3 regions of the Agromyces sp. NSFZ genome follow, and region 2 is predicted to be linked to each of the others. Evidence: predicted binding sites of a transcription regulator. Region 2 holds the regulator's gene; each other region holds the start of a gene.
The links. The regulator HrcA, encoded in region 2, represses chaperone genes, less so after heat shock. The targets are predictions, from matches to a motif close to TTNGCACTCGNNNNNNNCGAGTGCNAA.
Positions count from the first base shown of each region.

Region 1: a site for HrcA is predicted at 2,443-2,469, ahead of ACVFI9_RS17445 (Hsp20/alpha crystallin family protein). Genes of this name have one in related genera too.
Region 3: a site for HrcA is predicted at 1,981-2,007, ahead of groES (co-chaperone GroES). Genes of this name have one in related genera too.

Region 1 covers NZ_CM149585.1:3,675,926-3,683,295, forward strand. Annotated here, with positions in the region: gene ACVFI9_RS17440 (DUF885 family protein) at 155-1,834, opposite strand; gene ACVFI9_RS17445 (Hsp20/alpha crystallin family protein) at 1,920-2,363, opposite strand; gene ACVFI9_RS17450 (NAD(P)-binding oxidoreductase) at 2,533-3,192, shown strand; gene ACVFI9_RS17455 (MFS transporter) at 3,283-4,644, shown strand; gene ACVFI9_RS17460 (FUSC family protein) at 4,654-5,682, shown strand; gene ACVFI9_RS17465 (tryptophan-rich sensory protein) at 5,760-6,605, shown strand; gene ACVFI9_RS17470 (hypothetical protein) at 7,038-7,370, shown strand, end outside.
Region 2 covers NZ_CM149585.1:1,989,238-1,996,607, forward strand. Annotated here, with positions in the region: gene ACVFI9_RS09445 (sensor histidine kinase) at 1-77, opposite strand, end outside; gene lepA (translation elongation factor 4) at 170-2,026, shown strand; gene ACVFI9_RS09455 (DUF1990 family protein) at 2,079-2,711, shown strand; gene hemW (radical SAM family heme chaperone HemW) at 2,711-3,937, shown strand; gene ACVFI9_RS09465 (DUF4870 domain-containing protein) at 3,944-4,327, opposite strand; gene ACVFI9_RS09470 (DUF4870 domain-containing protein) at 4,446-4,838, opposite strand; gene hrcA (heat-inducible transcriptional repressor HrcA) at 5,027-6,049, shown strand; gene dnaJ (molecular chaperone DnaJ) at 6,104-7,204, shown strand; gene ACVFI9_RS09485 (16S rRNA (uracil(1498)-N(3))-methyltransferase) at 7,216-7,370, shown strand, end outside.
Region 3 covers NZ_CM149585.1:3,291,167-3,298,536, reverse strand. Annotated here, with positions in the region: gene ACVFI9_RS15575 (DUF4190 domain-containing protein) at 1-63, shown strand, start outside; gene ACVFI9_RS15570 (hypothetical protein) at 284-655, shown strand; gene ACVFI9_RS15565 (class I SAM-dependent methyltransferase) at 729-1,916, opposite strand; gene groES (co-chaperone GroES) at 2,099-2,395, shown strand; gene rarD (EamA family transporter RarD) at 2,497-3,453, shown strand; gene ACVFI9_RS15550 (ABC transporter substrate-binding protein) at 3,695-4,984, shown strand; gene ACVFI9_RS15545 (ABC transporter ATP-binding protein) at 5,391-6,158, opposite strand; gene ACVFI9_RS15540 (ABC transporter ATP-binding protein) at 6,145-7,059, opposite strand; gene ACVFI9_RS15535 (branched-chain amino acid ABC transporter permease) at 7,049-7,370, opposite strand, start outside.

The sequences.
Region 1 (7,370 bases), 1.7 Mb from region 2:
GGAGTTCGACAACGCAGTACCCGGGAGGGGTATTGCAGGCCTCTGTGGCGACGGCAGGATTCGACGCATCGATGGCAGGAATCCGTCGAGCGGACGCCGAACACGCGTCCTCGTTCCCCGCTCGGCCCCACTCCGCCGCCGATGGGCGGAACGCTCAGCCCAGCGACGCCTCCGAGTACCACGCGCCCGCTGCGTCCAGCAGATCGACGTCGGCACGATCGCCGAGGAGCTCCCAGCGCTGCAGCGACATCGGCACGTTGCCGTTGCGCCACACGAAGTCGTGGAACTCGCGCACCGAGAACTCGGCGCCGTCGAGCTGCGCGGCGACCGCGGCATCGGCGAGCATGCGCTGCACCTCGAGCTTGCCCACGTGGTACGCCATCGCGAGGCCCGGCGTCGCGACGTAGTACGACGTCTCCTCGGTCGCCGTCGCGACATCCATGGGCACCATCCGCACGAAGAAGTCGACCGCGTCGTGCAGCGAGAACTCGCCGGTCGCCAGGTTCACGTCGACCACGACCCGGAGGGCTCGCAGCCGCACGAAGTTGTGGACGATCGTTCGAGAGTGCGGGGCGTCCTCGAAGAGCCCCGCGGTGAGCATGAGCTCCTCGTTGTAGTGCGCGATGCCCTCGTTCGCGACCGAGTCGATGAAGTGCCGGCGCGCCGGATTCGGATGGGCCCACGACAACGCCAACTGCTGGGCGTGGGCGCCCTCGTGGATGATGCCGAGCCGTGGGTCGCGGGCGCTCGCGGCATCGAAGTACGGCAGGTCGGGAGAAGGCTCGGGCACGTACGACGTCGCGTCGTGCGCGACCCGTCGGATGCTCGTGAGATCGTCGGTGACGCCGAGGAACGCGACGGGCTCGAGGTACGCGGGCGTCGCCGCGAAGCGGTAGCGACGCAGCGACGCCAGCTGGCTCAGCAGGCCGGCGGCGTCGGAGAACGCGCGGACCTGCGCTTCGGCGGCCTCCTCGGCGGCGACCAGGGCCGCCGAATCGGCGGCGAGCGGCGCCTCGGGGAGGTCACGATGACGTGTACGCGACACGGCTTCGCCGACCACGCTGCGGTAAACGTCCTGCATGGCAGCCCGCACCAGCTCCTCGGGCTCGGCCGTGACGAGGGCGACGTGCCGCAGGTACCAGACGAACGCGTCGCGTCCGACGACCACGTCGGGCGCGAGGCGGTCGGCGGATGCCTCGAGCCACGTACGGTACCGCTCGAGCGCGTCGCTCGCGGCGGGTCGGGCTGCGGCGAGCGCCGCGGCGGTCGCGGCATCCGTCAGCGGCGAGAGCTCCTCGACCGAGTGCGCGAGCCGTGCTCCGATGCCCGCGAGCTCGGCGGCCGCGACGCGCGCGAGTGTGGCGACTCCTTGCCGCTCGAGGTTCGCGATCGCCCGGTCGACGGCCCCCGGAACCGCCTCGAGCACGCGCACGAGGTCGGCCTGCCGCGTCGCCTCGAACGGCGGCGGCGCGAGCAGCAGGTCGAACCAGGGACCCAGGATCTGCGACGTGAGGAACACGGCGTCTCGTTCCCAGTTGCGGAGCACGTCGAGCTCCCAGTGCACGCGGGCGAGCGCCGCGCCGAGCAGCCGGTGATCGACCTGAACTTCGACCGGAAGCGCCGCGAGCGCCTCGGCATCGATGTCGCGCCACCGCTCGGCGAATCCGCCGAGGGCGCTCCGGAACTCCTCGATCGCCGCCGGATCGAAGCGAGGCACCCACCCGGCGGGCCGTTCGACGCGAGGGATGTCGTCTGACGTGCGGAACGAGGTCGCGTCGCGCCACTCCCAGAAGTCGGTGGCGAGCTGGGCGAGGTTCGCGGCGGGCGACGTCATACGGGCCACGCTAGCCCCGCCCACCGACGCGTCACGGACGGATGCCGCGGGGCTCGGCCCGCGGCATCCGTTCGTGCTCGGTTCGTCAGCTCGACGCCGACGCCCCGGTCGTCACTTCCTTCTCGGCGTGCGGCGCACTCTGCACCTGCACCTTGCGCGGCTTGGCCTTCTCGCTCACCGGGATGACGACGCTCAGCACGCCGTTGTCGTAATGCGCGCTGATCGCGGAGGTGTCGAGGCCGTCGCCCAGGGTGAGCTGGCGCAGGAACGAACCGCTCGGGCGCTCGTGCGCGAGCCACTGCACGTCGGACTCGGAGCGCAGGGTGCGCTCGGCGCGGATCGTGAGCAACTGCCCGTCGACGTCCACGTCGATCGAGCCAGGGTCGACGCCCGGCAGGTCGGCCGAGAGCACGTAGTGGTCGCCGTCACGGTGCAGGTCGATCGGCATCATGCGCGGCGCCTGTCGGGTGTCCATCAGTCCCTGCGCGAGGCGGTCGAGGTCGCGGAACGGGTCCCAGTACACAGCCATGGCTTCTCCTCCTTGTTCGCTGCCGCGTTCGCGGCGGTGTGTCCAAGAGTTGAGTCCATCCGACTCAAGTAGGTTCAGATTAGCACTCTCGGGCAGAGAGTGCCAAGACCTGTTCGAGAGATTCCGGACGTCACTTGCGCCGCTCGGCCGGGCCGCGTTGACTGGGGCGATGCGCGTCGTCATCGCCGGAGGCCACGGCCAGATCGCCCTCATCCTCGAACGCCTGCTCGCCGACGCCGGGCACGAGCCGATCGCGATCATCCGCAACCCCGAGCACCGCCCCGACGTCGACGCGACGGGCGCTGCGGCGGTCGTGCTCGACCTGGAGGAGGCATCCGTCGACGAGGTCGGCCAGGTGCTGAAGAACGCGGATGCCGCGGTGTTCGCGGCCGGGGCCGGCCCGGGCAGTTCGGCCGCGCGCAAGTTCACCGTCGACCGGGACGCCGCCATCCTGCTCGCCGACGCGGCCGAGGCGGCCGGAGTCCCCCGGCTCCTCGTGATCTCGGCCATGAGCGCCGACCGGTTCGATCCCGACTCGCAGGACGTGTTCCAGCTCTACCTGCGTGCGAAGAGCGAAGCGGATGCCTCGGTGCGATCGCGCGACCTCGACTGGACGATCGTGCGACCGGGCCGCCTCACGAACGAGTCCGGCACCGCATCGGTGCGGGTCGGCGCCGCGCTGCCCGCGGGCTCGATCCCCCGAGCGGATGTCGCGGCGACGATCGCCGCGCTCCTCGAGACCGGCGCGGCGTCCCGCACGCAGTTCGACCTCGTGTCGGGCGATGAGTCGATCGCCGAGGCGCTCGCCGGGCTGACCCGCGGCGTCTGAGGCGTGGTCGGCGGCCGCCGACCGGATCCCGCGGGAGGATGACCGGATCCCACGGCACGGATGCCCCGCGCCATACGTGAGAATCGGGGGATGACCACGCGCACACCCCGGCACACGAGCTCCCTGCACCCGGCGTGGATCGTCGCCGCAGTCGCGTTCCTGGCGCTCGTGGGGGCGGCCGGCTTCCGCGCCGCGCCGGGCGTGCTCATGCTGCCGCTCGAGGCGGAGTTCGGCTGGACGCGCACCGAGCTCTCGACCGCGGTGACGGTGAATCTGCTGCTCTACGGGCTGATGGCCCCGTTCGCGGCCGCGCTCATGGCGCGGTTCGGCATGCGGGCCGTCACGAGCCTCGCCCTCGTGCTCGTCGGGGCCGGCGCCGCGCTCAGCATCTTCGCCACGGCGCCGTGGGTGCTCGTGCTCACGTGGGGCGTGATGATCGGCCTCGGCAGCGGATCGATGGCGCTCGTCTTCGCGGCCACGGTCGCCGACCAGTGGTTCGTCAGGCGCCGCGGCCTGGTGGTCGGCGTGCTCACGGCGGGCAGCGCGACGGGGCAGCTCGCGTTCCTGCCGCTCATCGCCATCCTCGTCGAGCAGCAGGGGTGGCGGCAGGCGTCGCTCCTCGTCGCCATCGCCGCGTTCGCGGTCGTGCCGCTTGTGCTCGTCTTCCTCCGGAATCGGCCGGCCGACCTCGGCACGACGCCGTTCGGCGCCGCCGACGACTGGACGGCACCGGCTCGCCCTCGCGGCAACGCCGCCCGGCTTGCCCTCACGACCCTCGCGCGGGCCGCGCGCAAGCGAACCTTCTGGGCGCTCGTGGCCGGCTTCGCCATCTGCGGGGCGACGACGAACGGGCTCGTCGGCACCCACTTCATCCCGGGCGCACACGATCACGGGATGCCGGAGACCACCGCGGCCGGCCTGCTCGCACTCGTCGGCATCTTCGACATCGTCGGCACCGTGGCATCCGGCTGGCTCACCGATCGCGTGAACCCGCGCATCCTGCTCGCGATCTACTACGCGGGACGCGGGGTCGGACTCGCCGTGCTGCCGTTCCTGCTCGGTGCGACCGTGCAGCCGCCGATCATCGTCTTCGTGGTCATCTACGGACTCGACTGGGTGGCGACCGTGCCGCCGACCGTCGCGCTCTGCCGCGAGGTGTTCGGGGCCGACGGCCCCATCGTCTTCGGCTGGGTGTTCGCGTCGCACCAGGTGGGCGCCGCGATCGCGGCCACCGCCGCGGGGCTCGTGCGCGACCACACGGGAGATTACACGATCGCGTGGTTCGGCGCGGCCGGGCTCTGTGCGGTCGCCGCCGTCGTGAGTGCGTCGATCCGGCGCGTCCCCCGGATCGAGCCGGTGGGCGAAGCGGCCGGGCCGATCGAGCGCGTGGCACCGAGCGAGCACGCCGGGCCGAGCGAGCCCGCCGAGCCGGTGGAGCCCGCGCGCGGCTAGCCTTGGCGCATGCGCATCACGGCCACCTTCCGGGCGACGACTCGGGTGCCGCTGCTGCAGGTGCTGAAGTCGGCCGTCGCGACCATAGCCGCCTGGCTCGTCGCGGGCTGGGTGGTGCAGGGCCAGTTGCCGGTGTTCGCGGCGATCGCGGCGCTGCTCGTGGTGCAGCCGAGCGTGAACCAATCGTTCGGCAAGGCCTTGGAGCGCTCGATCGGCGTCATCCTCGGAGTGCTCGTCGCGTCGGGGCTCTCGCTCCTGCTCGGGCAGAGCACGTGGGTCATCCTCGTCGCGATCGTCGTCGCGATGCTCGTCGCGTGGGCGCTGAAGATGACGCCCGTGACCAGCAACCAGGTGGCGATCAGCGCCATGCTCGTGCTCGCGCTCGGCGCGTCCTCGCCCGAGTACGCGCTCGACCGGGTGTTCGAGACGCTGATCGGCGCGGCGATCGGCATCATCGTGAACGCGCTCATCGTGCCGCCGGTGGCGGTGGCCCCGGCTCGGGAGCAGCTCGCGCGGCTCGGCGGCGAGCTCGCGGCATCCGTCGACCGTCTCGCCGACGCGCTCGGCGAGGCCCGCTCGCGCGCCGACCTCGAGGGGCTCATGATCGAGGCGCGACTGCTGCGCCCGATGCGGGATGCCGCGGATGCCGCGATCGTCGCCGGCGAGGAGTCGCTCACCCTGAACCCGCGTCGCTCCGCGCACCGCGGCGAGCTGCGCCGGTTGCGCGAGCTGCTCACGAAGCTGAGTCCGATCGTGACGCAGCTGATCGGGATGACGCGTGCGTTCGCCGACCACTACGACGAGACGCTGCACGACGAGCCGACGGTGCGCGCCATCGCCGAGCAGCTGCGCCGGGTGGCGCACGACGTTCGTCTTGCCGTGCGCGTCGCGGAGCCCGAGGCCGAGCCGCTCACGTCGGAGATGCCGGCGCTGACGTCGGCGCTCGTGGTCGCTCCGCCTGCGTCGGGGCACTGGATCCTCGTCGGGTCGCTCATGGAGGACCTGCGACGGATTCGCGAGGAACTCCGCGCGGACTGATGGGCACCGGGGCGCCCCCTGCATAGGCTGGCACTGCGACACGACCGGGGATCCACGAGACGACGGCAGGAGCGGTGATGACGACGTCAGCGGCGGAGGGACGGCGAACGGGCGGCGATCTGGCCCGGCAGCTCACGGTGGCGGTGAGTGCCGTGGTGGCCGTGGTGGGGGCCTTCATCGGGTCGGGCGCGGCCGGCGGCACGCCGATCCAGGATGCCGCGGGCGGCGCCCTCGCGGCCGATGCGACGCTCATCGCCCCGGGCGGCGCGGCGTTCGGCATCTGGTCGGTCATCTACTTCGGCTTGCTCACCTACGCCGTCTGGCAGTTCCTGCCGGCGCAGCGCGCCAACGTGCGGCACCGTCGGGTCGGCTACCCGATCGCGGCGTCGCTCGTGCTCAACGCGGCGTGGATCCTCAGCATCCAGTTCGACCTGCTCTGGCTCAGCGTGCCCGTGATCGTCGTGCTGCTCGTGGTGCTCGTCTACGCGTTCGCGCAGTGCCTGGAGTACCCGGCTCGGAATGTCGTCGATGCGATCGTGACCGACGGCACCGTCGGGCTCTACCTGGGGTGGGTGATCGTCGCGACGGCGGCGAATGTGACGGCGGCGCTCGTCGCGGCAGGCTTCGACGGCTGGGGCATCCCGCCCGAGACGTGGGCGGTGATCGTGGTCGCCGTCGCCGGGCTCGTGGGGGTGGCGCTCGCCGTCTGGGACGGCGGACGGATCGCACCCACGCTGTCGCTCTGCTGGGGACTCGCCTGGATCGCGATCGCCCGGCTGACGGATGCCCCGGCATCGACGGTGACCGGAGTGGCCGCGATCATCGCCGTGGTGGCCGTGCTCGTGACGACGGTCACCGTTCGCGTTGCCGCTGAGCTGCGCCGGCGCCGCGCCGCCGCGCCGCCTTCGACGCCCGCCGCCTGACCGGCGTCCGGCCGGGTAGACACGACGCCGCTGATCGCGGCTCGACGTCGGCGGCTCCGATCCGACTGTTTCGTCGGCGGGGGCGGTGCCTTCCGGCACCCCGGCACTCCGGCACTCCGGCACTTCGGCACTCCGGCACTCCGGCACCCCGGCACTCCGGCACTCCGGCACTCCGGCACTTCGGTACGTCGGCACTTCGAGACATCGGCACCTCGGCACCTCGGCACCTCGGCACCTCAGCACCCCGGCACCCCGGCACTCGGGCACTCGGGCACCGACGTTGGGAATGAAACGGTCGTTCGCGAGACGGCGTCCTCCACAGCAACGGGGCGCCGCGAATCCTCCACAGGTGAACGCGTGCACGTTCCGGGCACGCAATCCGATGAATATCGTGAGCGCGTCCCGTCCGTCGGAGAGAACAGGGGAGGCCACATGACCGAGCGCAGTGTGAAGGTCGACGTGTCGACCGGCCAGCTGGTCGCCGATCTCGCGCATTTCCTCGGCCGCACGAAGAAGGCCGTACTGCGCGATGCCGTCCTCGCCTTCACCGAGGTGCACGAGCCGACGATCGCCCACGGCGCCGCCGTCTCCACCGAACGCGCGGCCGAAGCATCCGGCTCCCTCGAGGGTGCGCGTCTGCTGGCCGACGCGGCCGGCGACTTCGCATCGCTGCCGCTCCGCGACCGGGTGACGGTGCGGCGCCGGCAACTCCTCGAGGTACTTCGCCGATACGACGCCCGCAACCCGCGCATCGTCGGCGACCTC
Region 2 (7,370 bases):
CCGAACCGGAGCGTGAGGAAGACGGGGCGCAGGGCGGAGGGCGCCACGCGTGCGTCGGTGGCCTCGATCACGGTCATGGTGATTTCAGCGTAGCCTCAGGGTCGCCGCGAGACATCCGTCGAAAGTCGGCTCGCCGGTCGCGTCGGCAACTCATGGGAGAATCGTCGGGATGTCCCCACGAGCTGTCAATCCTCCGGTGCCCGCTGCCACCGACCCCGCGTTGATCCGCAACTTCTGCATCATCGCGCACATCGACCACGGCAAGTCGACGCTGGCCGACCGCATGCTCGGCATCACGGGCGTCGTGAGCGATCGCGACATGCGCGCCCAGTACCTCGACCGCATGGACATCGAGCGCGAGCGCGGCATCACGATCAAGAGCCAGGCCGTGCGCATGCCGTGGCAGGTCGGCGACACGTCGTACGCCCTCAACATGATCGACACGCCGGGCCACGTCGACTTCAGCTACGAGGTCTCGCGATCGCTCGCGGCGTGCGAGGGCGCCATCCTGCTGGTGGATGCCGCGCAAGGCATCGAGGCGCAGACGCTCGCGAACCTCTACCTCGCGCTCGAGAACGACCTCGAGATCATCCCCGTGCTGAACAAGATCGACCTGCCGGCGGCCGAGCCCGAGAAGTACGCGCGCGAACTCGCCGACCTCATCGGCGGCTCGCCCGACGACGTGCTGCGCGTGTCGGGCAAGACCGGCGTCGGCGTCGAGGAGCTCCTCGACCGCGTCGTCGAGCGCATCCCCGCCCCGGTGGGCGATGCGGATGCCCCGGCGCGGGCCATGATCTTCGACTCCGTGTACGACAGCTACCGCGGCGTGGTCACCTACGTGCGCATGGTCGACGGCAAGCTCAACCCGCGCGAGCGCATCCAGATGATGTCGACGCGGGCCACGCACGAGATCCTCGAGATCGGCGTGAGCGCCCCCGAGCCGAGCCCCACCAAGGGCCTCGGCGTCGGCGAGGTGGGGTACCTCATCACGGGCGTGAAGGACGTGCGCCAGTCGAAGGTCGGCGACACCATCACGACCGCGTCGAAGCCCGCCGCCGAGGCGCTGGCGGGCTACACCGAGCCACTGCCCATGGTGTTCTCGGGCCTCTACCCGATCGACGGCAGCGACTATCCCGAGCTGCGCGAGGCGCTCGACAAGCTGAAGCTCTCGGATGCCGCGCTGGTCTACGAACCCGAGACGTCGGTCGCCCTCGGCTTCGGATTCCGCTGCGGATTCCTCGGCCTGCTGCACCTCGAGATCGTCACCGAGCGACTGCGCCGCGAGTTCGACCTCGACATCATCGCCACGGCGCCGTCGGTGGTCTACGAGGTCACCACCGAAGACAAGAAGACGGTCACGGTCACGAACCCGAGCGAATTCCCGACGGGGGCGAAGATCGCCGAGGTACGCGAGCCCGTCGTCAAGGCCGCGATCCTCGCGCCGAAGGATTACGTGGGCACCATCATGGAGCTCTGCCAGTCCCGTCGCGGCACCCTGCTCGGCATGGAGTACCTCGGCGAAGACCGCGTGGAGATCCGCTACAACATGCCGCTCGGCGAGATCGTCTTCGACTTCTTCGACAACCTGAAGTCGAAGACCGCCGGCTACGCGTCGCTCGACTACGAGCCCGCGGGCGAGCAGGCCGCCGACCTCGTGAAGGTCGACATCCTGCTGCAGGGCGAGCAGGTCGACGCGTTCAGCGCCATCGTGCACCGCGACAAGGCGTACGCCTACGGCGTGCTCATGACCGGGCGACTGCGCGAGCTCATCCCGCGCCAGCAGTTCGAGGTGCCCATCCAGGCAGCCATCGGCGCACGCATCATCGCGCGCGAGTCGATCCGCGCGATGCGCAAGGACGTGCTCGCCAAGTGCTACGGCGGTGACATCACCCGCAAGCGCAAGCTCCTCGAGAAGCAGAAGGAGGGCAAGAAGCGCATGAAGATGGTGGGTCGCGTCGAGGTGCCCCAGGAGGCGTTCATCGCCGCGCTCTCGGGTGAGACCGAGAAGAAGGACGCCAAGAAGTAGCCGGACGCGGCGCTCCCGGGAGCCGGTCAGGCGACATCCGTAGAATGAACGGATGACCCGACGCAGCACGTTCACCGACCAGTCGGTCACGTACGGCGCCATCGGCGCGACGCTCGACCCCGACCTGCTGCGGTACCCGCCGGCCGGATTCCGGCCCGCGGAGGACTCGGTGCGCCTCGGCTCCGGCGAGGAGCGCTTCGCACGATCGGCCGAGGCGCTGATGACCTGGGGCATCCAGCGGGGCGCCGGCTTCGAGGTGACCGAGATCTCGCCCGGCACCGGCGCCCAGTACCCGGGCATCGTGTACGACGCCGACGGCACTCCGCTCGCCGAGCAGCCCGGTCTCCGCACGGAGGACCGTTTCGGCCCCGACGGCACGCCCTACATCGCCGCAGGCATGACCGCCACGCTCGTGCGCAAGGGGCGCATCCTCACCCATCGCACCCCGGTGCTCGTCGTCTACGTGATCGACGAGCCGAAGCGCGTCGGATTCGCCTACGGCACGACCGCCGAGGGTCCCGAGAGCGGCGAGGAGTCGTTCATCCTCGAGCACCGCGACGACGACGGCGTATGGCTCACCATCCGGTCGATGTTCGACACCCGCGGCGTCGCGCCGACGCAGCGCCGCAAGCGCCGCGAGCTCACCCGTACCGAGCTCCGCGCCCTGCATCCCGCCTACACCTGATGGCGTCGGCGCTCCCGCTCGGCGATCCGGCGCCGCTCGACGGGCTCCTCCCGCCGTCGGCCGCGTTCGGCGCCGACGAGCGCGCATTCGGCGTCTACGTGCACGTGCCGTTCTGCCGGGTGCGCTGCGGGTACTGCGACTTCAACACGTACACCGCGAGCGAGCTGCGCGGCGTCCGGCAGGTCGACTACGCCGACCATGCCATCGGCGAGCTGCGGATGTCGCGGCGCGTGCTCGAGGCATCCGGAGTCCCCGAACGCCTCGCCGAGACGGTCTTCTTCGGCGGCGGCACGCCGACGCTGCTGCCCGCAGACGACCTCGTGCGGATGCTTGCGACCGTGCGCGCCGAGTTCGGGCTCGCCCCCGGCGCCGAGGTGACCACCGAGGCGAACCCCGACTCGGTCGACGCGGAGTACCTCGCGACGCTCGCCGAAGGGGGGTTCACGCGCGTGTCCTTCGGCATGCAGTCGGCCGTGCCGCATGTGCTCGCCGCGCTCGACCGGACCCATGACCCCGAGCGCGTGCCGCTCGTCGTCGGCTGGGCGAGGGATACCGGTCTCGACGTGAGCCTCGACCTCATCTACGGCACGCCGGGGGAGTCGCTCGACGACTGGCGCCTGAGCGTCGAAGCCGCGATCGCCCAGCGCCCCGATCACCTGAGCGCCTACGCGCTCATCGTCGAGGACGGCACGAAGCTCGCCCGGCAGATCCGACGAGGAGAGCTCGCGCAGCCGAGCGATGATCTCGAGGCGGACATGTACGACCTGGCCGACGAACTGCTCGACGCGGCGGGGTACACGTGGTACGAGGTGAGCAACTGGGCCACGGCGGCCGAGCACCGATCACGACACAATCTCGGCTACTGGCGAGGCGACGACTGGTGGGGCGTCGGCCCGGGTGCGCACAGCCACGTGGGCGGGGTGCGCTGGTGGAACGCGAAGCATCCGTCGGCGTACGCCGACCGGGTGACCGCCGGTCACTCGCCCGCGGTGGGCCGCGAGGTGCTCGTCGCGTCGACGCGTGAGACCGAGCGGGTGCTGCTCGCCACGCGCATCCGCGAGGGACTGGACATCGCCTCCCTCGCGCCGAGCGGCCGTCGCGCCGTCGCCGGACTGATCGCCGATGGCATGGTGGACGCGAAAGCCGCCCTCGCCGGTGGGCTGACACTCACCAGGCGAGGGCGGCTGCTCGCGGACGCCGTGGTCAGGCGCCTGCTCGAGGACTGACGCCTCTCAGCTCACGAACTTGATCGTGAGCGGGTACGAGTACGGCTGGCCCTGGTTGGCCTTGATCGCGGCGATGATGCTGAAGATGATCACGATCACCCACACGGCGATGAGGATGAAGATGCCGATGATGACGAACGTCAGGATCGAGCCGACCACGTAGGCGATCGTCATCGTGATCTGGAAGTTCAGCGCCGTGGCGGTGTGCGCGCGCACGAACGGGCCCTTGTCCTTGAGGATCAGGTAGCCGATCAGCGCCGGGATGAAGCCGAAGAAGATGCCACCGATGTGGATCAGCGTCGACCACAGTTTCTCGTCGTTCGGGCTGAGCGCGGGGCTCTGCTCGTACGGGTTCTGCGGCGGCGGGGGCGGGGTGGGGGTGTCGGACATCAGATCTCCTCGTTCGGGCTCGTCCTCGCGGCGAGACTCATTTCGGTGTTCATGCTGGCACAGCGACGGCCGCCACGGGAGTAGGACGCCCCCACGGCGGGCGAAACTTACGTTCGGATTACTTGATGAGGCGGATCGCGAACGGGTAGCGGTAGTGCTTGCCGTCCTTGGCCTGGAGGAAGGCGATGATCGAGAAGACCACGCCGAGGATCCACACGACCCACGACAGGAAGGCGCCGATCACCACGATCATGAGGATCGCCGCGATCACGTAGCCGAAGACCAGGGTGACCTGGAAGTTCAGGGCCTCCTTCGCCTCGGTGTTCGTGAACGTGCCGCGGTCCTTGAAGACGAGCCAGATGATCAGGGCCGGGATGAAGCCGAGGATGCCGCCGAGGTGGGCGAACGAGCCCCACTGGATGTCCTGCTCGGGCGACAGGGGTGCGGCCGCGGCGGGCTGCGGCGACGGTGCGGCGTTGGGATCGGACGCAGGGAGGTTCGGGTCGGTCATGGCATGCCTTTCAGGGGGTTCACGGTGGAGCCGCGTGGGCGCGACGGGGGATGATCGCTGCTGGGACCCGCGGAGTACCCATACGGTATCGCCGCGTGGCGAGCGGTGGCAACGGCCTCTTTTGAAGGATGTCGCGGTAGTATTGGCAGTCGGATACAGGGAGTGCTAAGCGAGAGGAAGCGAGGGTCATGGTCTCCGAACGCAGCCTCGCCGTGCTCCGCGCGATCGTGCAGGACTACGTCGCCTCCCGGGAGCCCGTCGGCTCGAAGACGATCGTCGAGCGGCACGCCTTCGGCGTGTCGGCCGCCACGATCCGCAACGACATGGCGCTCCTCGAGGAGGAGGAGCTCATCGCGGCTCCGCACACCTCCTCCGGTCGCATCCCCACCGACAAGGGCTACCGGGTCTTCGTCGACCAGCTCACCGAGATCCGTCCGCTGACCTCCGCGCAGCGACAGGCCATCGAGACCTTCCTCGGCGAATCGAGCGACCTCGACGAACTGCTCGCGCGCACCGTGCGCCTCGTGTCGCAGCTCACCAAGCAGCTCGCCGTCGTGCAGTATCCGAGCTTCGCGAGTGCCCGCGTGCGGCACGTCGAGCTCGTCTCGATCTCGCCGACGCGGGTGCTGTGCATCCTCATCGCCGATTCCGGGCAGGTCGAACAGCGCCTCGCCGAGGTGGAGCACCCCGTCGATGACGAGACCCTCGCCGACCTTCGCGCGCGGCTCAACGGCGCGGCCGGGGGCCGCACGATGGCGGATGCCGCGGAGGCGCTGTCAGGCGAGATCGAGAGCGTCGACCGCCGCCACGCCGAGGTGCTGCACACGCTCGCCGCGACCCTGGCCGACCAGGCGCGCATGCAGCGCCCCGACCGGCTCGTGGTGGCCGGGGCCGCGAACCTCGTGGCCACCGAGCAGGACTTCCCCGGCTCCATCCTCAGTGTCATCGAGGCGATCGAGGAGCAGGTGGTGCTGCTGCGCCTCTTCGGCGAGATGGCCACCGACGAGCACTCCGTGGTCGTGCGCATCGGACGCGAGAACGCGCCGTTCGGCCTCGGCGAGACCTCGGTCGTGTCGAGTGCGTTCGAGATCCCGGGGCGCGACGTCTCCCGACTCGGCATCGTGGGCCCGACCCGCATGGACTACTCCAACAGCATGGCGGCCGTTCGCGCCGTCGCCCGCTATCTCTCCCGCACGCTCGGCGAGAGCTGATCCGCCGCCCGTCGTTCCGACCGGCATCCGGCAATCGAAAGGACAAGCCCCTCCGTGGCCGACCATTACGAGGTCCTCGGCGTCTCGCGCGACGCCACCCCCGATGAGATCAAGAAGGCGTACCGACGTCTCGCCCGAGAGCTTCACCCCGACGTGAACCCCGGCGCCGAGGCATCCGAGCGCTTCAAGGAGGTCACTCACGCCTACGACGTGCTGAGCGATCCGAAGCAACGCCAGCAGTACGACCTGGGCGGCCGCGGCGGCGGCTTCGGCGATCAGGGCTTCGGCGGGTTCGGCGACATCTTCGAGACGTTCTTCGGCGCGGGGCAGGCGAGCCGCGGCCCCCGGTCGCGACGCGAGCGCGGCCAGGACGCGCTCATCCGCGTCGAGGTCGGCCTCGACGAGGTCATCTTCGGCACGCATCGCGACATCGACGTCGACACGGCCGTCATCTGCGAGACGTGTCACGGCTCCTGCTGCCAGCCCGGCACGTCGCCCGTCACCTGCGACATCTGCGGCGGAACCGGCTCGATCCAGCGTTCGGTGCGTTCGCTCCTCGGCAACGTCATGACGTCGAGCCCCTGCGGCACGTGCCGCGGGTACGGCACCATCATCGCGACGCCGTGCGTCACCTGCCAGGGGCAGGGTCGCGTGCGCGCGCGGCGCACGGTGCCCGTCGACATCCCGGCCGGCGTCGACACGGGCGTGCGGCTGCAGATGCCCGGCTCGGGCGAGGCGGGTCCGGCCGGTGGCCCGAACGGCGACCTGTACCTCGAGATCAAGGTGCGGGGCCACGAGGTCTTCAGCCGCAACGGCGACGACCTGCTCTGCACCCTCGAGGTCGCGATGACCGATGCGATCCTCGGCACGAACACGACGGTGAAGGCGCTCGACGGCGACGTCGACGTCGAGCTCCGGCCCGGCCTGCAGAGCGGCGAGATCCTCACCGTCAAGGACCGCGGGGTCACGAGGCTCCGCGGCGCCGGCCGCGGCGACCTGAAGATCGGCGTGCAGGTCGTCACGCCCACGAAGCTCTCCTCGAAGGAGCGCGACCTCATCCACCAGTTCGCATCATCGAAGAAGGCGCCGGCGCCGCAGCTCAGCCACTTCCAGCAGGGTCTGTTCGCGCGGCTCCGCGACCGCTTCCTGGGCTGACGGATGTCGCGGTGAGCCACCTCTACCTCGACGAGTCGCTCGACCTCGCCGGCGTCGCGCCGGGTGACGCGGTCGCGCTGACCGGTGATGAGGCGCGGCACGCGGTCACCGTCGCCCGCGTGCGAGCCGGGGAGCGCATCGCCATCGGCGACGGCCGGGGCACCGT
Region 3 (7,370 bases), 1.3 Mb from region 2:
CTCTCGATCGTCCTCTGGAGCATCGCCTTCGCCAGCACGTCGTTCTACGACTACTCGTACTGAGCGTGCCCGAGGTCGAGTGATGTCTGATCGCGAAGGGGTCCCGCCCGACGGCGGGGCCCCCTCACGTTCTCCGGGCCCGTCGCCTTCGGCAGACCCCTCACGTTCGCCGGGCCCGCCCGAGGCGACGACGCCGGATGCAGCGGGTTCGCGACCGCAGCCCGAGCCGGTCATCCCGGTTGCCGCGCCGCCGTCGGAACCGACGCTTCGGGCCGATCCCGCCGTGCGCGAATTCGACGTGCCGTTCGATACGGGCGAACTGCGCGGGCTGCCCACGGGCCAGCTGCTCGTGGTGCACCGCCCGGCGCTCGGTGGCGAGGCATCCGCCGCCGTCGAGGAGGAGACCCAGCAGCGTCGCGTCTACAGCTGGGTCGCCGCGCTCCTCGGCGCCATCGGAGCGCTCGCGTCGCTGTTCGTCGGCTGGATGCTGCCGCTCTCGATCGCGGCCCTCGTGTTCGGCGTGCTCGGCCTGCGTCGTGAGGCGGAGGGCCGCATGCTCGCGTTCGTCGGCATCGGCACCGGCATCGCCGGGCTCGTCTTCTCCGCCGTGTGGATCGGCTACTACGCGATCGTCTTCGGGGCGCTGCCGAGCTGAGCTCCGGCCGATCGCGGCAGGGCAGCTTCCGCGACGTCGCCGTCGCCGTCGCCGTCGGTGGCGAGCGCCGGCGTCAGAGCCGCTCGACGAGCAGCGCCACGTGCCGACCCGCCTCGCGGGTGAGCACGATCGTCGCCGTCTCGTCACCCCGGAGCTTCAGCCGCGTGCGCAGTGCGGCCGGGTCCACGTCGACGCCGCGCTTCTTGATCTCCAGCGTGCCGATGCGGCGGGCGGCGAGCGCCTGACGCAGCTGGCGTTCTTCAGCGGGCAGGTGCTCGAGCACGCGGAAGCCGCGCGTGAAGGGCGACTCGAAGGGCGCGTCAGCCGTGAAGTAGGCGATGCCGGGGCTGATCATCCACGCACCGTTCGCGCGGGCAAGGTCGCCGATGAGGCGGGCGCGGATCACCGAGCCGTCGGGCTCGTACAGGTAGTCGCCGATCGGCCCGACCGGCGCGTCCTCGCTGTCGGCTCCGGCGGTGAGCTCGGCGGCGCGGTCGTCGCGGATCACCAGTGCCGCGCGCCGGATGCCGGGCCGCGCGACGCTTCCCATCCAGACCCCGAGCTCCACCACGTCGCCGTCGACCGACACCCACTGGGCCTCGGCGTCGGGGGGGATGACGCCGCGATCGGTGCCCGGTCCGAGCTTCACCCCGACGGGCAGGCGATCGGCGAGGCCGAACGCGAAGTCGAGGCTCGGCGAGTAGTCCGCGGCATCCGCCAGCCGTCTCGTGGTGCCGCCCGCGGTCGTGCGGCGTGCGGGGTCGAGCCACGCGCCGCCGATGCCCCCGAGCGGCACGTCCTCGGCGCGGGCGTGCAGCACCCGCACCTTCGGGAATGGCGTGAGGTTGTAGGCCGCGATCGCCGCCGTCACCTCGTCGGCATCGGCCGCCGTGACCTCGAGGTCGACCGCGGCAAGGGCGAGTGCGTCACCACCGATGCCGCAGCCGAGGTCGGCGACATGGCCGATGCCGGCTCGCGAGAATCGGCCGGCGTGCAGGGCGGCGACCTTGAGCCGCGTCGCCTGTTCGAGGCCGGCCTCGGTGAAGAGCATGCGGGAGGCGAACTCGCCGAACTTCGCGCGCGCCTTCGCTCGGAGCTTCGACTGGCTGAGGACCGTCGCGACGAGGCCAGGCGGATGACCCTCCTGACGGAGTGCGGCGACCGTGCGCACGATGTCCGCCTTGGTGTCCCAGTCGGGCAGCCCGTCGAGCAACCGGAGGCCCTCGGGGGAGAGCAGTTCGACGAGCTCGGCACGGTTCACCCGGCCACGCTAGCACTGAGCCCTCGGTCCCTGAGTCGTCGGTCCCCGAGCTCGTCGAAGGGGGCTGGCACTCACGTTGCACGAGTGCCAAATCGCCCCTAGACTCGCTTTAGCACTCTCGCAGTGAGGCTGCTAATCAGTCTTCGTCAAGACAGTTTCTTCAACTAGAGAAGGGGTCAACCGTGTCGGTTTCCATCAAGCCGCTCGAGGATCGCATCGTCATCAAGCAGGTCGAGGCAGAGCAGACCACCGCGTCGGGTCTCGTGATCCCCGACACCGCCAAGGAGAAGCCCCAGGAGGGCGAGGTCGTGGCGGTCGGCCCCGGTCGCATCGACGACAACGGCAACCGCGTCCCGCTCGACGTCGCCGTCGGCGACAAGGTCATCTACTCGAAGTACGGCGGCACGGAGGTGAAGTTCGGCGGCGAGGACTACCTCGTCCTGTCGGCCCGCGACGTGCTCGCGGTCGTCGTCCGCTAGTCGATACGCGACACTCGACACGAGTCCACCGAGGCCCGGATGCCCATGCGGCATCCGGGTCTCGTCGCATCCATGGCCGAACACCGGCGTATCGTGGACCGGTGTCGAATCGCCCGGAATCCGAGACTCCAGCCCCGCTCGCCTCGAACGGTTCCGTGAGCCGGTCGGGGCTCGCGTTCGCGATCGCGGCGTACGGGCTGTGGGGCTTCCTGCCCGTCTACTTCATCGCCCTCGCACCGTCGGACCCCTTCGAGATCGTCGCCTGGCGCGTGCTGCTCTCGCTCGTCTTCTGCGCGTTCCTCATCGTCGTGACCCGGGCCTGGAAACCGTTCGCCGCGCTCATGCGCGACCGGCGCGTCGTGCTCATCATGGGCCTGGCCGGCCTGCTCATCTTCGTGAACTGGCAGACCTACGTCTTCGCCGCGCTCACCGAGCAGGTCGTGGAGGCCGCGCTCGGCTACTTCATCAATCCCATCGTGACCGTCTTCCTCGGCGTGCTCGTGCTGCGCGAACGCCTCAACGCGACGCAGTGGGTGGCCGTCGGCATCTCGATCGTCGCCGTCGCCGTACTCGCGGTCGGGTACGGGCAGTTGCCGTGGATCGCCCTCGTGCTCGCGTTCTCGTTCGGCTTCTACGGGCTCATCAAGAAGCGCGTCGGTCCGAAGGTCGACGCGGTGTCGGGCCTCACCATCGAGACGATGTGGCTCGCGCCGCTCGCGGTCGTCCAGCTCGTCTTCGTCGCGATGACGACGGGCCTCACGATCGGCACCGTGAGCGCGTGGCACACCGTGCTCCTGCTCATGGCCGGCGCCGTCACCGCCGTGCCCCTCCTCCTGTTCGCGGCGGCTTCACGGCGGCTCCCGCTCATCTACATGGGATTCATCCAGTACTTCGCGCCGTTCATCCAGTTCCTGGTCGGCGTCGTGGTGCTGGGCGAGCCGATGCCGCTCGAGCGGTGGATCGGGTTCGCGCTCGTCTGGCTCGCTCTGGTGGTGCTCACGTTCGACCTCCTCCGCGGCGTGCGGGCCACGCGTCGGGCGGCCCTCGAGCCGATCTGACGGGCGAGGATCGGCTTCCGAAGCTCGACCCGCGCGATGGCGGAATCTCCCGAAAGACGCCGTCTCGACGCCGATTCCGTGCGTCTTCGGCCGTGAAGGTGTCGGTGAGGTAACGATTCCGGTGGCGTTACACGGTTGTGACCGCGGCGACTTGTTTCCGCCATGGGGGCGCAATACTGTCAAAACCACGGCGTCAGCAGACGCTGCTTTGTGTACCAATCCTTCAGTCCCAAGGAGCAACATGAGCGTATTCGCGAAGGCCACGGCCTCGCGCTCGGCTCGCGCAGCATGGACGGGAATCGCCCTCGCGGGCGTCAGTGCCCTCCTCCTCACCGCGTGCAGCACGAATGCCCCGGCCCCGGCCGAATCGGAGGAGCCGGCCGAGTCCGGCGACGCCCTGCCGGTCGAAGCCGGCGAGCGTGACCTGACCCTCAAGATCGGCACGATCCTTCCGCAGAGTGGAACGCTCGCCTTCCTCGGGCCGCCCGAGGAGGCCGGTGTCGCGCTCGCGGCTCAGGAGATCAACGAAGCCGACCTGGGTCTGACCATCGAGGTCGTCTACCGCGACTCCGGTGACACCACGACCGATATCGCGACCGTCTCGGTGACCGACCTCCTCTCGCAGGATGTCTCGGCCATCGTGGGTGCCGCCTCGTCGGGTGTCTCCTTCACGGTCATCGACCAGATCACGGCGGCCGGCGTGGTGCACTTCTCGCCGGCGAACACGTCGCCCGACTTCACCGACTACGACGACAACGGCCTGTACTTCCGTACTGCCCCGTCCGACCTCCTGCAGGGTGAGGTGCTCGGCAACCAGATCGCCTCCGACGGCGCATCGACGCTCGGCATGCTCGTCCTGAACGACCCCTACGGCACCGGCCTCGCGGCCGCGACGAAGGAGGCCTTCGAGGCGGCGGGCGGCGAGGTCGTCGCAGAGGAGCTCTTCAACACGGGTGACTCGAACTTCGACGCGCAGCTCTCGGCCATCAAGGCCGCGAACCCCGACGCCGTGGCGGTCATCACGTTCGACGAGGCGAAGGTCGTCGTGCCGGCGCTCGTCGGTTCGGGCTACCCGGGCAACCAGCTGTACTTCGTCGACGGCAACCTGGCCGACTACAGCGCGGACTTCGCGCCTGGCCTGATCGCCGGCTCGAAGGGCACGCTGCCCGGTCCGAAGCTGGAAGACGACTTCCGTGAGCGCATGCTCGCCGTCGACCCGAACCTGGCTGACTTCAGCTACGGCCCCGAGTCGTACGACGCCACCATGCTGATCGCCCTCGCGGCGTTCGCGGCGAACAGCACCGAAGGTGCCGACATCGCCGAGTACCTGCGCCAGGTGTCGGGCGGCTCGGGCGACGGTGAGAAGGTCTCGACCTTCGCCGACGCCGCGGCGCTGCTCGCCGAAGGGGAGCAGATCGACTTCGACGGAGCATCCGGCCCGATCACCCTCGACGAGAACGGTGACCCGACCGAGGCGACCATCGGAATCTACGAGTACGGCGAGGACAACACGTACACGCGTATCAACTAGTACGCCTCCCGTGGAAGGGCCCCGGCTTCGGCCGGGGCCCTTTCGTATGCCCGGCCGGCGGGGGCTGCGCCGGCGCGCCGCCTGCGCGCCCGCTGGGCCTCTGCTGCGCCGGTGCGCCGACTTCACGCCGTCTGCGCCAGCTGAAGTGGCGCACACGTGGCGCACGTGGCGCATACCGAGAGCGTTCCGCGCTCCTGGCGCGTGCGGGTGGGTCCCACCGGTGCCAGCCCCGGGCGGCGCGCGGGCGGCGCCAGTGCGCCAACTTCACGCCGTCTGCGCCGGCTGAAGTGGCGCACACGGGGCGCTCCTGGCGCACACCGGGAGCGTTCCGCGCTCCTGGCGCAGCGCAGGGGGAACGACGAAGGGGGCGGATGCCGCAGCATCCGCCCCCTTTCGCGTAGTCGGATCAGTCCTGGCCGAGGGTGCCCAGATAGAGGCCGATGACCTTCGGGTCGTTCAGGAGGTCGCGGCCGGCGCCCGTGTAGGCGTCGCGACCCTGGTCGAGCACGTAGCCGCGGTCGCAGATCTGCAGGCACCGACGGGCGTTCTGCTCGACCATGATGGTCGTGACGCCGGCGCGGTTGATCTCCTTGACCCGCAGGAACGCCTCGTCCTGACGCACCGGCGAGAGGCCGGCCGACGGCTCGTCGAGGAGCAGCACGTGCGGGCCCATCATGAGCGCACGAGACATGGCGACCATCTGGCGCTCACCGCCCGAGAGCGATCCGGCGCGCTGGCCGAGCCGCTTGCCGAGCTCTGGGAAGATGTCGGTCACGAACTCGAGCCGCTCCTTGAGCCCCTTGGGCTTCTGGTAGAGGCCCATCTCGAGGTTCTCCTGGATCGTGAGCGACGGGAACACGTTGTTCGTCTGCGGCACGAAGCCGACGCCCTTCGCCACGAGCTTGTTCGCCTTGAGGTTCGTGATCTCCTCGCCGTTCAGGCGGATCGCGCCCTCGCGCACCTTCACAAGTCCGAAGATCGACTTCAGGAGCGTCGACTTCCCGGCGCCGTTCGGGCCGATGATGCCGATGAGTTCGCCCTGCCTCGCCACGAGGGAGCACGAGTTCAGGATGTTCACGCCGGGAAGGTATCCCGCCGTGACGTTCTCGACCTCGACGACCGCGTCGGCGGGCCGGTCGAGGACCGCGTTCGCGGTCGGTTCACTGTTCGTCATCGATGAGCTCCTTCAACGCCTCGACGTGACCGGTGTCGGTCGCGCCCAGGTCGGTGTCGTGATGTGCGCCGAGGTAGGCGTCGATCACGGCCTGGTCCTGCATGACCGTGTGGGGGTCGCCCTCCGCGACGATCTTGCCCTCGGCCATGACGATGACCCAGTCGGCGATGTGACGCACCATGTGCATGTCGTGTTCGACGAAGAGCACCGTCATCCCCTGCGACTTCAGGTCGAGGATGTGGTCGAGCAGCGACTGGGTGAGGGCGGGGTTCACGCCCGCCATCGGCTCGTCGAGCATCACGAGGGTCGGGTCGCTCATGAGCGCCCGTGCCATCTCGAGCAACTTGCGCTGTCCGCCCGAGAGGCTCGCCGCGTAGTCTTCCTTCTTGGCATCGAGCTTGAATCGGGCGAGGATCTCGAGTGCCTTCGCCTCGATCTCGTCGTCCTGCTTGCGCCAGAGGAACGGCAGCACCGATCGGAAGAGGTTCTCGCCGGTCTGCCCCTTGGCCCCGAGCTTCATGTTGTCGAGCACGGTGAGCAGGCCCAGCGCCTTCGTGAGCTGGAAGGTGCGGATGAGGCCCATGCGCGCCACCCGGTAGGCGGGCACGTGGGCCAGCGAACGGCCATCGAACTGCCACGTTCCCGCATCGGGCTTGTCGAAGCCCGTGAGCAGGTTGAAGAACGTGGTCTTGCCGGCGCCGTTCGGCCCGATGAGTGCGGTGATGGCACCGCGTGGCACTTCGACGTGGGCGACGTCGACGGCGGTGAGGCCGCCGAACGTGCGCCTCACGCCGTCGGCGATGAGGATCGGGTCGACCTTGCGGACGCCTGGGACGGCGTCGCCGACGTGGAGGCCGGTGGTCTTCACCGGCTTGGACGTGGGAGTGACGTTACTTGACAAAGGCCAGCTCCTTCTTGTTTCCGAAGATGCCCTGGGGCCTGAAGATCACGATCAGCATGATCGCGACGCCGACGAGGATGAACCTGAGCTGTCCGGCCTGCACCTGCGTCATGAACGGGAGCCATCCCGCCTCCACCGCCCGGGCGACGAAGCCCGAGAAGAAGGAGAGCAGCACCCAGAAGATCATCGAGCCGATGACCGGTCCGAGGATCGTCGCGGCCCCGCCGAGGAGCAGGATCGCGTAGATGAAGAACGTGAGCGAGGTCTGGTAGTTCGCCGGCACCACCGATCGCGGCAGGATGAAGATCATG